Regions from separate parts of the Parazoarcus sp. PS-13 R2A genome, predicted to be linked through region 2. Evidence: riboswitches for the same ligand, from Rfam matches in the RefSeq annotation. Region 2 holds a riboswitch; the other holds the start of a gene.
What was found. Region 2 has a riboswitch for glycine ahead of AC22G6_RS18665 (trimeric intracellular cation channel family protein). Riboswitches for the same ligand answer to the same signal wherever they lie in the genome.

Region 1 (9,315 bases), on a different contig from region 2:
GAAGCGGTCGATCTCGGCCAGATCCTCGGATTCGGTCGGCTCGACCATGATCGTCCCCGCGACCGGGAAGGACATGGTCGGTGCATGGAAACCGTAGTCCATCAGACGCTTGGCGATATCGACTTCGGTGATGCCAGTCGCGGCCTTGATCGGGCGGATGTCGAGGATGCACTCATGCGCGACCCGACCCTTGCTGCCGGTGTAGAGCACCGGGTAATGCGCGCCGAGCCGGTTGGCGAGGTAGTTGGCATTGAGGATCGCCACTTCGGTCGCGCGCTTGAGTCCGCTGCCGCCCATCATCGCGATGTACATCCACGAGATCGGCAGGATGCTGGCCGAGCCGAAGGGTGCAGCAGAGACGGCGCCCTGGCCCTTGTGCTCGCGCTCCGCTTCGCCCGTGGGGGCGACGACGTGGTCGGCCATGAAGGGGGCGAGGTGGGCGGCGAGGCCGATCGGACCCATGCCCGGGCCCCCACCGCCGTGCGGAATGCAGAAGGTCTTGTGCAGGTTCATGTGCGACACGTCGGCACCGATGGAGGCGGGCGAGGTGAGGCCGACCTGCGCATTGAGGTTGGCGCCGTCCATGTACACCTGGCCGCCATTTTCATGCACGACGGCGCAGATCTCGCGGATCGACTCTTCGAATACGCCGTGTGTCGACGGGTAGGTGATCATCAGCGCGGCCAGTTCATTGCTGTGCTGGGCGGCCTTGGCCTTGAGGTCAGTCACGTCGACGTTGCCGCGCTCGTCGCAATCCACCACTACGACCTTCATGCCACACATCTGCGCGGTGGCAGGGTTGGTGCCGTGCGCGGACTTCGGGATCAGACAGACCTTGCGCTGGGTGTCGCCACGGCTGGCATGGTAGCGGGCGATGGCGACGAGACCGGCGTATTCGCCCTGCGCACCCGAGTTGGGCTGCATGCAGATTGCGGGAAAGCCGGTCACGGCGCGCAGGTAGTCGGCCAGCCCTTCGATCATCTGCAGGTAGCCCGTTGCCTGTTCACGCGGCGCGAAGGGGTGCAGATTGGCAAACTCCGGCCAGGTCACCGGAATCATCTCGCTGGTGGCGTTCAGCTTCATCGTGCAGGAGCCGAGCGAGATCATCGAATGGTCGAGCGCGAGGTCGCGGTTCTGCAGCTTCTTGAGGTAGCGCAGCATCTCGTGTTCGGTGTGGTGAGTGTTAAACACCGGGTGCGAGAGCACCGCGTCCGTGCGCAACAGGCCGGCCGGGATGGCGCCGCCAGCCTGTGCGACGCTGACGTCGAGAGCGTCGACATTGGCGGTGGCGCCGAAGCAGCCCAGCACGGTCTGAATGTCTTCCCGGGTCGTGGTTTCATCGACCGATACACCGATCGAGGTGGCCGACGCATGACGCAGGTTGTAACCGGCGGTGTCTGCGGCGGTCAGGATCTGCGCGGTGTGAACACCCGTATCGACTTCAATGGTGTCGAAGAAACTTGCGCTTGCGAGCTTGAAGCCGGCAGCACGCAGGCCTTCGGCGAGGATGGCAGCGTGGCGGTGAATGCGCGCAGCGATGGTCTTCAACCCTTGCTGGCCGTGATAGACCGCGTAGAAGCCGGCCATGTTGGCCAGCAGCACCTGCGAGGTGCAGATGTTGGAGTTGGCCTTCTCGCGACGGATGTGCTGCTCGCGGGTCTGCAGTGCCATGCGCAGCGCGGTATTGCCACGGGCGTCCTTCGACACGCCGATGATGCGGCCCGGCATCGAGCGCACATGCGCCTCACGCGTGGCAAAGAAGGCAGCGTGCGGGCCGCCGAAGCCCATCGGCACGCCGAAACGCTGGGCCGAGCCGAGCGCGATGTCGGCGCCGAGCGAGCCCGGGCTCTTGAGCAGCACCAGCGCCATCAGGTCCGAGGCCACGGCGACCACGGCACCTTTCGCCTTCAGTGCAGCGATCGGGGCCGCGAGGTCAGCAACTGCGCCATGAGCATTCGGGTACTGCAGCAGCGCGCCGAACACATCGTGCTCGCCGGCGCTGGCCGCATCGCCGAACACGAGTTCGTAGCCGAAGAAATGCGCACGGGTGCGCACCACGTCGATGGTCTGCGGGAAGGTGGCCGCATCGACATAGAATGCGTTGGATTTCGACTTCGATACGCGGCGCGCCATGGTCATGGCTTCGGCTGCGGCGGTGGCTTCGTCCAGCAGCGAGGCGTTGGCCAGCTCCAGCCCGGTGAGGTCGATCACCATCTGCTGATAGTTCAGCAGCGCCTCGAGGCGGCCCTGCGCGATCTCGGCCTGGTACGGGGTGTAGGCGGTGTACCAGCCCGGGTTCTCCATCACGTTGCGCAGGATCACCGCGGGCGTGTGGGTGCCGTAGTAACCGGCGCCGATCATGGAGCGCTTGACGACGTTCTTCTCCGCGAGCTTGCGCAGGGCTGCCAGCGCAACATGCTCGGGCTGGGGCTCGGCCAGTGGCAGCGGCGCCTCGAGGCGGATGGCGGCCGGAACCGTCTGGTCGATGAGGGCATCGACGTCGGGCAGGCCGATGGCTGCACACATCTGAGCGATCTCGTCGGCATTGGGGCCGATGTGACGATGGATGAAGGCATCGCGCTGCTCAAGCTGCGCAAGCGGGGCGGAGAGGAGGGTGTCTGTCATGTCGGATACGGCTGGCAAGGTGGTGCGGAGCGGCTGGCAGACACCTGTCGGTGTCTGCCGAGGCGTCTTACTGAGCGGTTTCGGCGGTGTAGCCGGCAGCATCGAGCAGGCCGTCAACATCGGCTGCATTGGTGGGCTTGAGCTTGAACAGCCAGGCGCTGTACGCGTCGGCGTTGACGCTCTCGGGCGCATCGGCAACGTCCTGGTTGGCAGCGATGACCTCACCGGCGACCGGTGCGTAGATGTCGGAGGCGGCCTTGACCGACTCGATCACTGCGCAGGCTTCCTTGGCTGCAAGCTGGCGACCGGCTTCGGGGAGTTCGAGGAAGACCACGTCGCCGAGCGCTTCCTGAGCGTGGTCGGTGACACCGATGGTCAGGCTGCCGTCGGCTTCGACGCGGACCCATTCATGGGAGGTGGTGTACTTGAGATCAGCGGGGACGTTGCTCATGGAAATCTCCAGGATGTGTTCGCAATGCGAAAAGAAATGGCGGAAACGAGGGACTGCGGAATGATGGTGAGAGTGGCTGGCCGGCACATGGCCGGTCAGCAATCGTAAATCAGGCGACTGCCTTGCCGTTGCGTGCGAAGGGCAGGCGAACGGCGCGGGCCTTGAGCAGCTTGCCCCGCACCTCGACTTCGACGGCGTCGCCGGCTTCGACTTCGAGCGGCAGGCGGGCGAACGCAATCGATTTTTCCAGCGTCGGCGAGAAGCTGCCGCTGGTGGTTTCGCCTTCACCGGCTTGCGTGACCACTTTCATGTGCGAGCGCAGCACACCCTTGTCCTCGAGAATGAGGCCCAGCACGCGACGGCTGGCAGGTTGGGCAAGGAGTGCTGCCTTGCCGACGAAATCGCGCGACTCGTCCTTGAAATCGACGGTCCAGCTCAGGCCTGCGTTCAAGGGCGACACTTCTTCGTCCATGTCCTGGCCGTAGAGGTTCATGCCGGCCTCAAGGCGCAGCGTGTCGCGTGCGCCGAGCCCGCAGGGCGCAACACCCGCAGCGGTCAGGGCGACCCAGGCTGCAACGGCCTGGTCGGCAGGCAGTGCGATCTCGAAGCCGTCTTCGCCGGTGTAGCCGGTGCGGCCGACAAAGATGTCGCCGATGGCTGCGCCCGAGAAGGGCTTGAGCGGCTCGCTCGCGGCACGCAGTGCGGGCAGCGCCTGCCAGGTCTTCTCACGTGCGTTCGGACCCTGCACGGCGATCATGGCCAGATCGCGGCGGGCATTGAGGCTGACGTTGGTGCCGGTGCCTGCAATCTGCTTGCGCATCCAGGCCACGTCCTTGTCGGCGGTGCCGGCGTTGACCACGATGCGGTAGCTGGTGTCGGACAGACGGTAGACGATCAGGTCGTCGATCACGCCACCGTTCTCATTGAGCATGCACGAGTACAGCGCCTTGCCCGGTTCCTTGAGCTTGGCGACGTCGTTGGCGAGCAGGCCGCGCAGATAGGGCGTGGCGTCAGCGCCATCGAGATCGAGCGACAGCATGTGCGAAACGTCAAACATGCCGGCGTCGCGACGCACTGCATGGTGCTCTTCGATCTGCGAGCCGTAATTGACCGGCATGGCCCAGCCGGCGAAGTCGACCATGCGAGCGCCTGCGGCGACATGGGTGGCGTGAAGAGGGGTCTGTCTGACGGGTGCGTTCATGGAGGCTCCGGGCAAGTAAACGAAAAAAGGGGCGAAGCCGGCATGATGCCTGTTCGCCCCATCTGTCCCTTGTACCTGAGAGATTCCAGCACGGTGTGCCGGGTGCCCCTTCGGTGGATGTGCAGCCGGCTCTCGCACGCGCTCACATCACTCTCCAGAATTTCCATGCTGTGCGCGGTCCTTTTGCCTGAGCGATTCCGGGGGGTTACGCCTTCGGCGACTCTCTACGGGAGAGTGCTCTCCCGCGCAACGTGGCGGAAGATAGCATCCCGTGGGGCCGGGTCGCAACAGCAATTTGCGAGTGCGTGGCCTTGAGCGAGCGCTGCCGGTCGCGGTCATGCAGGCAGCCATCGGTCAGGATGCGCTACACTCCCGCCTCTGGCGCAAGCCTCACCGGTTTTGGCCACCCCATTTTTTAGTTTTCACGGAAATCGAGATGTTCGAGGCTGTCCGCACCAACCCACGCGTCGCACAGGTCATTCTGGCCCTTCTTATCGTTCCCTTCGCCTTCTTCGGCCTGGATTCGTACTTTACGGACGGACCGGGCGGGGGCGAGGTTGCAACCGTCGGTGGCACGCCGATCATGGCGGTGGAGTTCGACCAGGCGCTGCGCGAGCAGCAGGATCGCCTGCGCAATTCCTCCGACGGTCCGGTGGATCGCACTCTGCTTGAGTCCGAGGCACTGCGTCGCGCGGTGATCGAGAACCTGGTCAATCGCCGGGTGCTTGCACTTTATGCGGCAGAAAACCGCTTGGTAGTGACGCCCGCCCAGTTGCAGCAGACCATCTCCGAAGTGCCTTCGTTTCAGCAGGACGGCCGCTTCTCGCTCGAGCGTTACGAGGCGCTGCTGCGTGCCCAGGGGATGACGCCTGCGATGTTCGAAGCACGTCTCGCTCAGGACGTCCGGGTTCAGCAACTGGCTCTGCCGGTGGGTGAGGGCTCGTTCGCCGCGGTCGCGTCGGCCTCGCGCTTTCTCTCGGCGCAGCTTGAAGAGCGCGAAGTCAGCGAGCTGAAGTTCCCGGTCAGCCGCTTCGCGGGCGAAGTGAAGCTGACCGATGAAGCGGTGCAGAAATACTACGATGCCAACGGCGCGAGTTTCGAGCGCCCGGCCCGGGTGAAGGTCGAGTACGTGGTTTTCGATGAAGCCGCACTGCAGCAGCAGGTCAGCGTGAGCGACGAAGAGATCAAGGCCTTTTATGAAGAGAACCGCAGTCGCTTCGGTCAGCCTGAAGAGCGTCAGGCACGTCACATCCTGATCCAGGTTGCGGCCGATGCGGACGAAGAGACGGTCAAGAAGGCGCGTGCTCAGGCTGACGATATCCGGGCCCGCCTGAAGAAGGACCCGAGCCAGTTCGAAGCGCTGGCGGAGGAGTTTTCGCAGGATCCGGGCTCGTCATCGCGTGGCGGCGACCTGGGTTACTTCGGCCGCGGGATGATGGTGCAGGCGTTCGAGGATGCAGCCTTCTCCCAGGCCAAGGGTGAGATCGGTGAAGTGGTTCGCTCCGACTTCGGCTTCCACATCATCCAGGTCAGCAACATTCGTGCTGAGAGCACCCGTCCGCTCGAGGCCGTGCGTGAAGAACTGCGTGCCGAGCTGAGCAAGCAGGCGGCAGGACGTCGCTTCGCGGAGCTGGCCGAGCAGTTTTCCAACACCGTCTACGAGCAGGCTGACAGCCTCAAGCCCGTCGCCGACCTGCTCAAACTGCCGATTCAGAAGAGCGACTGGGTGCCCCGTGACGCCGAAGCCCTCGGCACCCATCGCAACGCACAGCTGATCGAGGCCGTGTTTTCGGATGACGCGGTCAAGCATCGCCGCAATACGCAGGCGATCGAAGTGGGTGGCAATACCCTGATCTCCGCCCGTGTCACGGACTACGAGGCCGCTCAGCGCCCGCCGCTGGCAGAGGTGAAGTCTGCGATCGAGAAGCAGCTGATCACCGAAGAGGCGGGCCGTCTGGCTGCCGAGGCCGGTGCGGCCGCACTGGCGGCGCTGCAGAAGGGCGAGTCGGTCGACGGCGCGTGGCTTGCCACGCGCAAGCTGCAGCGCGGCGCACCTGCGCTGCCGGGCAATGCAATGCAGGCGGTGTTCTCGGCCTCGAGCGTGAAGCTGCCGGCCTACGCGGGTGTCGCCCAGTTTGGTGAGGGTTACTCGATCTATCGTATTGAGTCGATCAACCGCCCGACGCTTGCAGCCGACGATCCGCGGGTTGCGGCCGTCGTGAGTCAGTATTCACGCGTACTTGCCGAGCGTGACTTCGCTGGTCTGGTTGCCGAGCTTCGCCGGCGCTACGAGGTTTCAATCAATCTGCCCGCTGTGCAGACGAATTAACGGGCGCGCCGCTACCCGCACTTAGGGGTAACGGGTCTTGAGTATCGGCGGCACGGTTTGTTGCCCGTCGAGAAAAGCGTCCCGCCAGGGGGCTGAGCGCTTAGCGGCGCTTGGCCCCTTTTCGTTTCGGAGCCAGGCGAGCTTGATGCGGCGGATGTCCACTGTCAGCTGACGGGATGAACGAGGACGGGCGCTGAGCGTGCGCCATCGGCGATACCGAGTATCGGCATGACGGGATGCGGCGTCCCGGCGCGCATAAAAAAGCCCGGCGCATCTGCGACCGGGCTTTCTTGCGACTGCAGCGAGCACATGTCCGGGCTTTGGCACCGGACCTGTTTCGGTGTTACATCGGGTCCGCGTTGCCGAGGGCAGTGGTGTTGAATCCGGCGTCCACATACATGATCTCGCCGGTCATGCCGCTTGCCAGATCGGAGCACAGGAAGGCGGCGGCGTTGCCCACTTCCTCAATGGTCACATTGCGGCGCAGCGGAGCATTGTGTTCGTTGAACGACAACAGCTTGCCGAAGCTGCCGATGCCGGATGCGGCAAGGGTCTTGATCGGGCCGGCCGAAATGCCGTTCACGCGTGTGCCCTCAGGTCCGAGACAGACCGCCATGTAGCGCACGGAGGCTTCCAGGCTGGCTTTTGCGAGGCCCATGATGTTGTAGTTCGGCATGGTGCGAACCGCGCCCAGGTAGGACAGCGTGAGCAGGGCGCCGTTGCGCCCCTTCATCAGCGGACGCGCAGCCTTGGCCAGCGCGGGGAAGCTGTAGGCGCTGACTTCCTGCGACAGGCGGAAGCCTTCGCGGGTGAATCCGTCCAGGAAATCACCTTCGAGCGCATCGCTCGGCGCAAAGGCGATCGAGTGCACCAGGCCGTCGAGTCCGTCCCACTGCGCACCCAGCTGCACGAACAGATCATTGATCTGTTCGTCGTCCTGAACATCACAGGGAAACAGCATCGTGCTGTCGAAATCTGCGGCGAGTTTGGCGACACGGTCCTGAAAACGGTCATTCACGTAGGTGAACGCGAGTTGTGCGCCTTCGCGATGCATGGCCTTGGCAATACCGTAAGCAATCGAACGGTTGCTCAGCAGCCCGGTGATGAGGATCCGTTTACCGGCGAGAAAGCCCATGGAATCAAAACTCCGAATGACAGAACGCGAGATTATAGCGAAAACAGCCACTGCGGAAGGGAGATGGGCGCCTCAAGGACAAGAACGGCTACAAGTGAGTTGCCGCCTGCGGCCGAAAACCTGCCAGAATCGTGGCTGTAACCCCCCCATTCACCGGGCTGTGCGCCCCATATATCGTGATCGTTCGTCCTCGTCCCCACTGGCTTCACCTGTTGTTCGTTCGCCACGGCTCCATCATTTACCGTATTTTTCCGCAGCTGCTGTTCACCACCGGCCTTGCAGGCGTGGTCGTGCTGGCACACGGGCAGCTGTTCCACTGGAAGGTGACGCTGACCTCCAGCCCGTTTTCGCTGATGGGCGTCGCACTCGCAATCTTTCTCGGTTTTCGCATCAACGCCAGCTACGACCGTTACTGGGAAGCACGCAAGCTGTGGGGGCGGCTGCTGATCGAATCACGCAACCTGACCCGGCAGGCGCTGACGCTCACCACCGCGGGTGAGGGTGTGCGAGAGTTTGCGCAGACGCAGATTGCGTTCGTGCGGACGCTGCGAAACCAGTTGCGCGGTCTCCCGCTGGCGCAAGGTCTCGACGGGCTGATTCCTCCGGAGCGGATCGAGCGACTGGCTGCAGCGCGGTTCGCGCCCAGCCTTGTGCTCTTGTGGCTGGCGGAATGGGTGCGTGATCGGCGGGAGCGCGGCGAGATCGAACCGATCCTTGCGCAACGCATGGAAACGCCCCTGGGCGGTTTCTCCGATGTGCTCGGCGGCTGTGAGCGGATTGCAAGCACGCCCCTGCCGTTTACCTACTCGGTCATCCTTCACCGTACGGTGTACCTTTACTGCATGATGCTGCCCTTCGGGCTCGTCGACAGCATCGGGCTGATGACGCCGGTGGTCGTGGCCTTCGTGTCCTACACCTTTTTTGCGCTTGAAGCGCTCAGTGACGAAATTGAGGAGCCTTTCGGAAACATGCCCAACGACCTCGCGCTTGACGCGATGACTGCCGGCATCGAAGCCAGTTTGCGCGAGATGCTGGGCGAGGTCCCTGCATCTGCGATGTTGCCCGATGCGCGCTACGTTCTGAGTTGATGGCACGAGACCGGCATACGTGATTTCAGGATCGATCATCCCATTGGCGCAGGCCTGCATCCGGAGGCGGTCCCGTAGCCTTGCAGCACTGCTGTGCGTGCTTGCGGCAGGCTGCGGCCCCGTGCTGAACGACCCTTACCCGGCGGCCGAACGCGGCCAGAACATCCTGTACACGGCGTTCACCCAGCAGCCGAAGCACTTCGATCCGGTGCAGTCCTACAGTGAGGACGAAGCAACCTTCCTCTATCAGATCATCGAGCCCCCGCTGCAGTATCACTTCCTGAAACGTCCCTATGTGCTGGAGCCCGCCGTGGCGGAGGCGGTGCCGGGCGTGCGGTTCTACGATGCGGGTGGCCGCGAACTGAAGAGCGATGCAGATCCCGCCAAGGTGGCGAAGAGTGTGGTCGAGATCCGCATCCGTCCGGGCATCATGTATCAGCCCCATCCGGCTTTCGCACGTGACGACGCCGGTGCCCCCCGCTACAT
Region 2 (9,315 bases):
CACCAAGGGCGTCGCTGGCGAGGCTTTTCAGGCGATGAGCTTCAGGCCGGTCATGTTGGCTGCGCCGCCTGTGCTGTGGCGGGGGCCTGGCCACCAGTGGAGATCGACGTTCTCCGGAATCTGTTGAGTCTGTGCAAGCCGGAAATTGCCGAATCGCGGGTCGGAGGTGACCTCCCTGTCGATCCAGTGGGGCAGCACGATCGACGCGCCCTCGTGCGGCAGTTCGATCTCTGCGACGACGAGTCCGGCATGCTTGCCCTCGAAGACGTCTACCTCGAAGGTCTGCGTGTGGAAATGCACCAGGTAGCGTGTCTTGCGAACGATGCGATCGTTGCAGTAGGCCGACAGCATGCGGACAGCATCGGCGATGGGAATGGGGTATTCAAACTCGTCACGCGTGATCCCGGAGCGTGGCCCCTTGATGGTCAGAAAGGCACGGTCTGCGCGAATCCTGACACGCGTACTCATTGCTCCTTGCTCTTTGGCGACATAGCCCTGAACGATGTTTTCGCCCTGAGCATCCTGCAAGAACCTGATGTCGCGCACGAGGAACTTGCGTTCAATCTCGAGTGCCATTTGGGGGCTGCCGCTTTTGCTTTTGAGTAAATGGATTCTAGCAGATGACGGGTCGCTAAAATTGACCTTGATCAGAGAAGCGCGCCCCCGGCTTTTTCGCCGGAGGTGTGCCTGCAAACGCAGCATGCTCTGGTCAGGTTCGCCGTTCGACCAGTTCCCGAACCGGTGCGGGCAGCAGGGCACGCAGGCGATGGCTGATCGTGGTTTCGTGGCGCTGCCAGACGACACCCAGATAGACGACGCCGAGACCGATGAGGGTGAGGACGACCGGAAACAGCATGCTGTCCTTGAACACTTCGTTTGCCAGGTGCGCGAGGTAACCCGCCGCGCCGAGTCCGCCGAACACGGCAAAGACTCTGCGCGAGAGGGTGGCGCCGACGGCGATCATGATCAGGTTGATGCACAGGTAGATGAACTTGCTGAGCTCGCTGTCGGAGTTCATCGACGACAGCCCGCCCCAGAACGCGATGACGCCAAACAGGTAAAGCCAGAAGGCGTAGTCCCTGACGTGTCGGGTTCGTACGTCCACCCAGAATGCGAGCAGGACCATGAGCAGGCCAAACCAGAGCGAAACCAGCTTGCGCAAGGCCCAGCCGTGGTCGGCGTCTGCCGCGAGGAAAGGGGCGAGATCCATGCTCATGTACCAGAGCGTGACGGCAACCGGCATCACCAGGAAGGGCAGGCGATAGCGCCATAGCATGATCACTCCGGTCGCCAGGGTGGCGAACTCCATGAGCATCCAGCGCCAGTCGATGTGCGTATGGTATTCGCGGAAGACGCGGCCATCAGCCCAGAAGCCGAGGGCGGATTGCAGTCCATAGACCGCCAGCGGTGTCAGGGCGACAGCAAAGGTCGCCGTGATGCCGGCTGGGATCGGCAGGCGGTGGCGCTTGAGGAAGGACTCGGTGAGCCACAGGCCTGCACCGGCATAGGCCAGCGCAATGAAGAACAGACCCCATCCACCGAAGCGCTCCCAGCCGATGTTCATGAACAGACTCATCGCACCGATCGCGATCAGCCCGCCAAGGTAGTAAAGGATGTGGGTGGCGCGAAAGCTCGGGGAATTGCTGCCCTGCGCGAGCAGGAAGGTCCAGAGTTGGTCTGCCTGCTGCTCGGTAATCAGGCCCTGCGTGGTCGCATCCTTGAGATGGCCCCGATTCAATTCCATGCTGACTCCCGGAAGACAAAAACATCATTGCGCACTAGTTTGTCATACATGAGCCCGATTCTTCGAGCCGTCGGGTCGCACGCATTCCATTCATCGAGCGCGCCCGCATCGGTCACTTTCGGTGCTGCGCAAGGAACGCGCGTATGCCCGTTTGCCTGGGGGCGCTGCCGGAGCATGCGGACTGAGATTGACACGCAGTGTGAGGTGTCACGATAATCCAAGCCTTCTGCGGGAGAGAGAGCTGCGAACATGCAGTCTCCGCCGAAGGCGCAAGCTCCCATAATCGCTCAGGCATACGGAACCGCAGAGATCATTCGCCGACTGGAGAGCAGTCGAGAGTCACCCCGGTGGCTTTCGTCTCACCGAAGGGGCTGGTCCTGAAAAGGGCTGAAACTCTCAGGTAAAAGGACAGGGGGAGAGGCGCAACGGACCACGCACGCGTGCGTGATTCGTCTTCCAACGGAGTCGCCCCCTGATGTACCCGAGCCTTGCAAGCCTTTTCCAGCCCCTGGCTGCGCAAAAGGTTGATCTTCTGCTTTTCATCTATCTGATTGCCATCGCCGCCGAGGCCATGTCTGGCGCCCTTGCTGCGGGCCGCCGCAACATGGACATCTTCGGTGTTGCCGTGATTGCCTTCGTGACCGCGCTTGGTGGCGGCACCATCCGCGATGTCGTGCTGGGCAATTACCCGATTGGCTGGACGCAACACCCCGCTTACGTCTATCTGGTGATCTCGGCGGGGCTGCTTACGACCTTGATCGCGCCCTACATTCACCGCATGAAGCGCGCTTTCCTGATCTTCGATGCAATGGGCCTGATTGCTTTCTCGCTGATTGGTTGCAACGTCGCCCTCAACCTCGACTACCCGATCGTGGTCGTTGTGATGTCCGGCATGCTGACGGGGATCTGCGGCGGCATTCTGCGCGACGTGCTGTGCAACCAGGTGCCGGTCGTGTTCCGGCGCGAACTCTACGCGAGCGTTTCGCTCACTGTGTGCGCCTTGTTCCTCGTGCTGCGCGCAGCCGGGCTCGATTCCGACCTCAATACCGCGATCTGCTTTGTTGGTGGCTTCATGTTCCGCATGCTTGCGATCCAGTTCAGCTGGCGCCTGCCCACCTTCTCCTACCAGCAGCGCTGGGACTAGCGCGGGCACTTTTCCGAATGCCTGCGGGGACATGGCCGCCTTGACCCTGCTCCTTTCGCAAACTAGCCTCAGTAGTGTGTGTTCGATGATCTTTCAGCAAATTTGCTGAAACTCGGACAGGTGCCAGACCTGTCGTACGTATCGGGTCGGAAGGGCATTGTCGCATCTGATCACACTGAATCTGGTATGGCCGGTCGAGCCTGCAGGCTGACTTTCTGGCTGTCAATTGCCGCTTGATAACCCAAACCTGCAAAGGAGGACATCATGGCAAACTGGCAGATCGAAGGGCAGTACATGGAGACATGCAACTGTACCTATCTGTGCCCCTGCGCCGCGTCGAACCTGACCGCGCAGCCCACTGAAGGCGACTGCAAGGCCGCTATTGCGATGCACATCACCAAAGGGCAGAAGGACGGGCTCAAGCTCGACGGGCTGTCCTTCGTCGTGATGCTGCATTCGCCGCACGCGATGGCAGAGGGCAACATCGTGGTGGGCCTGATCGTCGATGAGAGTGCGTCGGACGCGCAGGTCGAAGCGATCAGCGCCATCGCGACCGGTGCTGCCGGTGGGCCGATGGCAAACCTGGCACCCCTGGTCGGCAGCATGGCGGGGGTTGAGCGACGGCCGGTTACTTTCGACGTCGATGGCATGAACTTTGCCGTCAAGGCCGGTGAGCTGGTCGACCAGGCTTGCGAAGGGGTCGCCAGCGGCGTGCGCCCGGACGAGCCGCTCTTCCTTGAGAACACCGTGCATCCGGTCAACAGCCGGCTGGCGCTGGCCAAGGCGACACGCTCCATCTTCAACGTGTTCGGGATCAACTGGTCGGATACCTCCGGCACGCGTAACGCCCACTTTGCGCCCTTCGCATGGACAGCCTGAGCGCTGCCTGCCACAGTGACGGCATCGAAGTCGTGTTGCGCAAGGATCGCTGGCTGGCGATCCTTGGGCTGGGTGCGGTGGTGTTGCTGTCGTGGCTCTACCTCTGGCACAGCGCAGCGGGAATGGATCACGCAGGCATGGCGATGGAGAGCATGCCGCGCGCCACGGACGCCACTGCGCTGCTGCTCACCTTTGTAATGTGGACGGTGATGATGGCCGGCATGATGCTTCCCAGCGCAGCCCCCACCATCCTCATGTACGGCACCCTGGTCCGAAAGAACGGTGCGGTGGGCAAGGTCCTGCCGGGGGTGTGGGTCTTCGCTGCAGGCTATCTGCTGATGTGGACGTTGTTCAGCATCGTGGCCACGCTGCTGCAGACGGGGCTCGAATACGCTGCGCTGCTCACGCCCGAGATGGCAACTGCGAGCGCAGGGCTTGGCGCAGCGGCCTTGATCGCAGCAGGGATCTATCAACTGACACCGTTCAAGGAGGCCTGCCTCGGCAAGTGCCGCAACCCGCTCCAGTTTTTCATGACGCGCTGGCGTGACGGGGCAGGCGGTGCTTTCAGAATGGGGCTCGAACACGGCGCCTGGTGTGTCGGCTGTTGCTGGGCGCTGATGCTGTTGCTCTTCGTGGCCGGGGTCATGAATCTGATCTGGGTCGCCCTGATCGCCGCCTTCGTCTTCGTCGAGAAGGTGTTCCCCGGCGCGCGCATGCTTACGCGCGCCTCGAGTGCCGCACTGATCCTGGCAGGATTGTTCCTGCTAACGAGGATCTAGTTCGCAAGCTTTCCACAGTGCAGTGATGTGTCGCTGCGGCGGCATTCCTATCGCGCCCGGAACCGTCGAGGTGTCTCCAGGCGCCCGACGGGGGCGTTCATGTGCAAATGGAATGCCTATTTCAGTCCGGATGAGTCAGTGAGTGGGCGCTTTTTTCCGGCTTGTGATCGTGTTTTCAAGTGCGACCGTCATAAAGTGCTTATCAATATGCCGATGGAGAGTCAATGTGTTATTTGCATAATATTGTTTGAACCAATGATACGTTTCTGGTAGGTTCCAAATCGCTATGACATAGCCAAATTGGTTGAGTTTGGCATTGCTTGGCAAGATCACAGCACATGCAAGCGATGTGAATGGTTACTTACCGTGCCAGTCAGGGCGCCTGCGCTATCCCATGTTCAGGAGAAACGAGAAGATGAATAAGCAGTTGGTCGGCCTTTTTGCCGTGGCCGCGCTGATGACAGGGTGCGCCACACCGTATTCCGAAGCTCCGATATCGAGTAACTTTCCGACGACCAAGCAACTCCAGCTTAGAACTGCTGGGCATTGGACGACGATCGCGCAGGACGTCGCGAACCAGCTGACCGCCCGTCTTCCTGAGAAGGCAAAGGTCTATGTGAAGGTGCCCGCAAAGAGCACACCGTTCGAACAGGCGTTTTCTGGCCAACTGACGACTTCGCTGACCAATGCCGGTTATGCAGTGATGAAGTACCCGGACGGTGCTCTGCTGGTCGAGGTGGATACGCAGGCCGTGAAGTTCTCGGCAGAGCGGCCCCGTCACCAGTATGCCGGTACCGCGACGACGCTTGGTGCCGGTCTCTGGGCTATTCATGATGTCGTGATCAATACCTCGCCGGGCGCTGGTGCGATGCTCGGTTTTGCAGCCATCGATGCAATGACCTGGTTCAGGTCAGAGGTGTCGTCCGGCGCAGCGCCGCGGACCGAGATCATTGTCAGCGCGAGCGTTTCCAACGCGAATCAGTACCTTGCACGCACGACCAGCGTCTATTACATCGCCGAGGATGATCACGGCGCGCACAGTTCGCTGTACGGCGCTGGCAGTGATAGTGCAGCCCGGATGAAGACCTTTGAAGTGAAGGGGGCTGAATGATGGCGCCACGCACATTCCTCAAGGCTGCATGTGCTGCGGCGTTGAGCCTGACAATTGCCGGCTGTGCAACGGAAACGTCGGTTGCACGAAAGGCCGCGACCTACGAGGAGGCTGCAAACAATCCGTTCGTTCCGGCCAACTACCGCGCGGCAGAAGCGCTTCTGGGGCAATTGCAGGGCAAGCTTTCGCCCGATCAGCCAATGATCATCGCGACGGTGGTCAGTATCGATGCGCTTGAGCGTTCGTCGACGCTTGGTCGCCTTGTGTCGGAGCACGTCTCGGCGCGCTTCTCGCAAGGCGGGCACAAGATGGTGGAGATGAAGTTCCGCAACAATGTCTACATGGTGCGGGACCAGGGCGAGATGATGCTGACGCGTGAGATCCGCGATATCGCAAAGTCACATGATGCCCAAGCCGTGATCGTCGGTACGTATGGCGAGAGCAGCGATTTCATTTTCGTCAATCTGAAGGTGATTGACCCCGGTACGAACGTCGCGCTCGCGGTGCACGACTATGCACTCCCGGTCGACGCCAATACGAAGGCGATGCTGCGCGCCGCGCGCTGAGTTAGTTGCGGCAGAATGCAGATCCGCAACAAGCCTGGTCGCGTTTGCGGCGCCCAGGTTTGTTGCGGATTCTTCGTTTCAGGAGCGCTCCAGCAAGGAATTCCTGCCTCAAGTCACTGCTGGATGGACTGGATGTAGTAGACGAGTTCGAGGATTCTGCCGCGTACGACTTTTTCGTACTCGCCAGCATAGCCACGGGGCGTGCCCGGTTGGTCCATCAGGTAGCGATTGCCCCACACAGGCATGGCTCTATCACCGTGCACTTCGATGGCCGCTCTGCCGTCGATGACCTGGAAGACCCTCAGGAAAGGAAACTCGCCGGCTTTGCGACTTGGGTAGAGTGCAGTGCTGTTCCTCGAAATTGCCGTGAGGTCCGTCGGTTTCGGCGTCAGAAACTTCGCCAGTGGGCCGTCCCCCCGGCCGCCTACGCCGTGGCACGAAAGACAGGACATGCGGTATTCGTCAGAACCAATCGTTTCTTCTTCCGCCATGACGTTGCCTGCACCGAGCGTAACCAAGGCAATCAGCCCGACTCCGCATGACTTCGCAATGCGCTTTGCCGTATTGAATTGAGTCACCGTTCATCCTCCTCGTTGTCCAGAATCTCGAAGTGATCCTGATTGCGCGGAGAGGCATCGTTATGCGTGTTGAAATCTTGATCCGATGAATGCGTTCATCCTCCCCCGCACGGCCGACCGCCGCGGAATGCAACGTCCGACACTTTCACGATAGGGAATGTTGTGGGTGAGTTCCATACCGCGACCAGGGTATTCGCCCGCCCGGTCGGCGAGCGGCTGGACGCGGCTGTGCTGGTGTCGGGTGCAATAGGCCGGGCTCAATGCTTGTGGCCGTGGCCGTGCTTGTGGTCGGGCTTTGCTGCGGGCTGTTCGGGCGCCGCCTTGGGGTAGCGGATGACGGTGACGGTTTCGTCGGGCTCGAACCAGAACTCGTTGTTGGGCGGGTCGAAGCGGCCGATGGTCAGCACGATCAGTCCATCGACCTGATTGACGCGGGTGATGGTTTCCCATGCAAATGTGGGGTGGGGGTTGGTACCCGGACCGTCGTAGATGTGGTCCTCGGGCTGGACTTCGGATGCTGGGATCGAAATTCTGTTCGTCATGGCTCCTCGCTTTCCGGCGCAACGGTGTTCAGGCCCCGGCTATCACCAAGCCATGATGCGCTTTCCGGTGAGCTTGCGCCGGACTATCGGAGGGCCGCCGGGGCGGCAGCCAATCCCGGAGCTGCAGTGCCGGCTGACGGTTCATCCTGTGTGCAATGCAGCATCAGCCTTGATTGCGGGGGGAACGGTGGTTAAAATTTCACCCCCTTGCTGATGCTTGCGGGTTCCCGTGGGCGCAACGTGTTTTCGTGGTCAGCAACAGAACATGCACACAGGCCAGTCCAGCGGACTGGCCTGTGTGCTTTTTGCAGGTTTCGCCCAAGGAGGCGCCTTGCCCGTACTGATAAGGCCGGAACTGTTCGTGTGCTTTTTCGCTGGCGATTGCCAATGGACCTGCCGGAGAGGTGGTGTAGCCGGAGGAACGGCAATCACGCGTTTCGCCACGGTTAGTCAGGCTTGAGCACGAGCTCGGCGCCGTCTCCGCAGGGGGGCTGGACCTGGCCCTCTTCGATGCGGGCACTGGGTCACCGCAACTACCGCTACTACTTCTTCGGTCAGGCGGTGTCGGTGCTGGGCTCGTGGGTTCAGCAGGTGGCGCTATCGTGGCTGATCTACCGCCTGACGGGGTCCGTTGCCCTGCTCGGGGTGACGACCTTCGCGGCGTTGCTGCCGATGCTGCTTGTGGGGCCGCTCGCGGGTGCGTGGATCGACCGTCGCGACAAACGGCGTCTGCTCATCCTGGTGCAAGGGCTGCTCGGCCTGCAGGCGGCTGCGCTCTCGGTGCTTACCGCGATGGACGCAATCGGCCCGAATCTGATCGTGGCCATGTCGGCGACGCTCGGACTGCTGAACGCATTTGATGCGCCGCTGCGTCAATCGCAGATCGGGGTATTCGTCGCCAACCGCGCCGACTTGCCCAATGCGCTGGCGCTCAACGCAATGCTGTTCAACTCCGGTCGCTTTCTTGGGCCGCCGCTCGCTGGTCTGGTGCTCGGTTTGACCTCGGAAGCGGTCTGCTTTGCGATCAACGCGGTGTCGTTTTCGGCGCTCGCCTTTGGTGTCAGCCGCATTCGGGTGCCGGAAGTACCGCGCGCGGTGGGCTCGATGAGCCAGGTGTTTCGCGAAGGGCTGAGCTACGTGTGGACCGAATACCCGGTGCGCATGCTGATTTTTGTGCTGGCAACGGTGAACCTCACCGCGTCGAGCTATGCCGTGCTGCTGCCGGTGTTTGCCAAGGATGTGTTCGGCGGCGACGCGCGCATGCTGGGCTGGCTGTGGGGTGCAGCCGGGGCGGGGGCCTTTCTGGGAACGGTGTTTCTGGCTACCCGCAAACACATGCTCGGCTTGATCAAGGTGGTGCTCGGCGGGGCCTGCATCAGCGCGCTTGGCCTGCTCGTGTTCTCCCACAACGAGACCTTGCTGATTGCGCTGCCTTCGATGGCTGCGGTGGGTTTCGGTATCTCGGTGTGCAACGTGGGTGTGAACATGCTGCTGCAGAGCATGGCGCCCGATCACCTGCGCGGGCGGGTGGTGTCCTTCTTCAGTTCGACCCGTTTCGGCCTTGATGCCATCGGTGGCCTGCTGGCCGGTCTGCTCGCGGCGCGCACGGGCGTGCAGATGGCGATGCTGATCGAAGGTGCCGTGCTCGTGCTGTTCTTCATCTGGACGCTGCGAATCTTCGGGCGCTTGCGCACCGAAGTGAGCCTGCGTGCGGGCGATGGTCATTGATTTGCAAGGCAGGCGTGGCAGGGTGTGCTGCGTCTTTCCATCAACCGGTTCAGTTTGCGGAGTTGCTGCATGAAGTATGGTGAGTTTGATTCGGATGCCCTGATGTTCATCACTCAGCGTCCCGAGATTCTGTTTGAGCGTGGCGAAGGGTCGTGGCTGTTCGATTCGACCGGCAAGGCCTATCTGGACTTCATTCAGGGCTGGGCGGTGAACTGCCTTGGGCATTCGCCAGTCGAGATTCGCG

Region 1: linked by a shared signal. The riboswitch ahead of gcvT (glycine cleavage system aminomethyltransferase GcvT) and the one ahead of AC22G6_RS18665 (trimeric intracellular cation channel family protein) in region 2 are both predicted to bind glycine.

Annotation. Positions count from the first base shown of each region.
Region 1 is NZ_JBYEXN010000007.1:132,060-141,374, reverse strand. Features, by position in the region: gene gcvP (aminomethyl-transferring glycine dehydrogenase) at 1-2,625, opposite strand, end outside; gene gcvH (glycine cleavage system protein GcvH) at 2,693-3,076, opposite strand; gene gcvT (glycine cleavage system aminomethyltransferase GcvT) at 3,186-4,277, opposite strand; glycine riboswitch at 4,443-4,532, opposite strand; gene AC22G6_RS08915 (SurA N-terminal domain-containing protein) at 4,714-6,606, shown strand; gene fabI (enoyl-ACP reductase FabI) at 6,950-7,741, opposite strand; gene AC22G6_RS08905 (bestrophin family protein) at 7,873-8,829, shown strand; gene AC22G6_RS08900 (ABC transporter substrate-binding protein) at 8,951-9,315, shown strand, end outside.
Region 2 is NZ_JBYEXN010000024.1:59,247-68,561, reverse strand. Features, by position in the region: gene AC22G6_RS18675 (CYTH domain-containing protein) at 28-576, opposite strand; gene AC22G6_RS18670 (hypothetical protein) at 710-1,744, opposite strand; glycine riboswitch at 1,964-2,058, shown strand; gene AC22G6_RS18665 (trimeric intracellular cation channel family protein) at 2,220-2,888, shown strand; gene AC22G6_RS18660 (DUF1326 domain-containing protein) at 3,153-3,767, shown strand; gene AC22G6_RS18655 (DUF2182 domain-containing protein) at 3,755-4,546, shown strand; gene AC22G6_RS18650 (hypothetical protein) at 4,962-5,657, shown strand; gene AC22G6_RS18645 (FlgO family outer membrane protein) at 5,657-6,223, shown strand; gene AC22G6_RS18640 (hypothetical protein) at 6,337-6,801, opposite strand; gene AC22G6_RS18635 (hypothetical protein) at 7,059-7,343, opposite strand; gene AC22G6_RS18630 (MFS transporter) at 7,800-9,071, shown strand; gene AC22G6_RS18625 (acetylornithine transaminase) at 9,141-9,315, shown strand, end outside.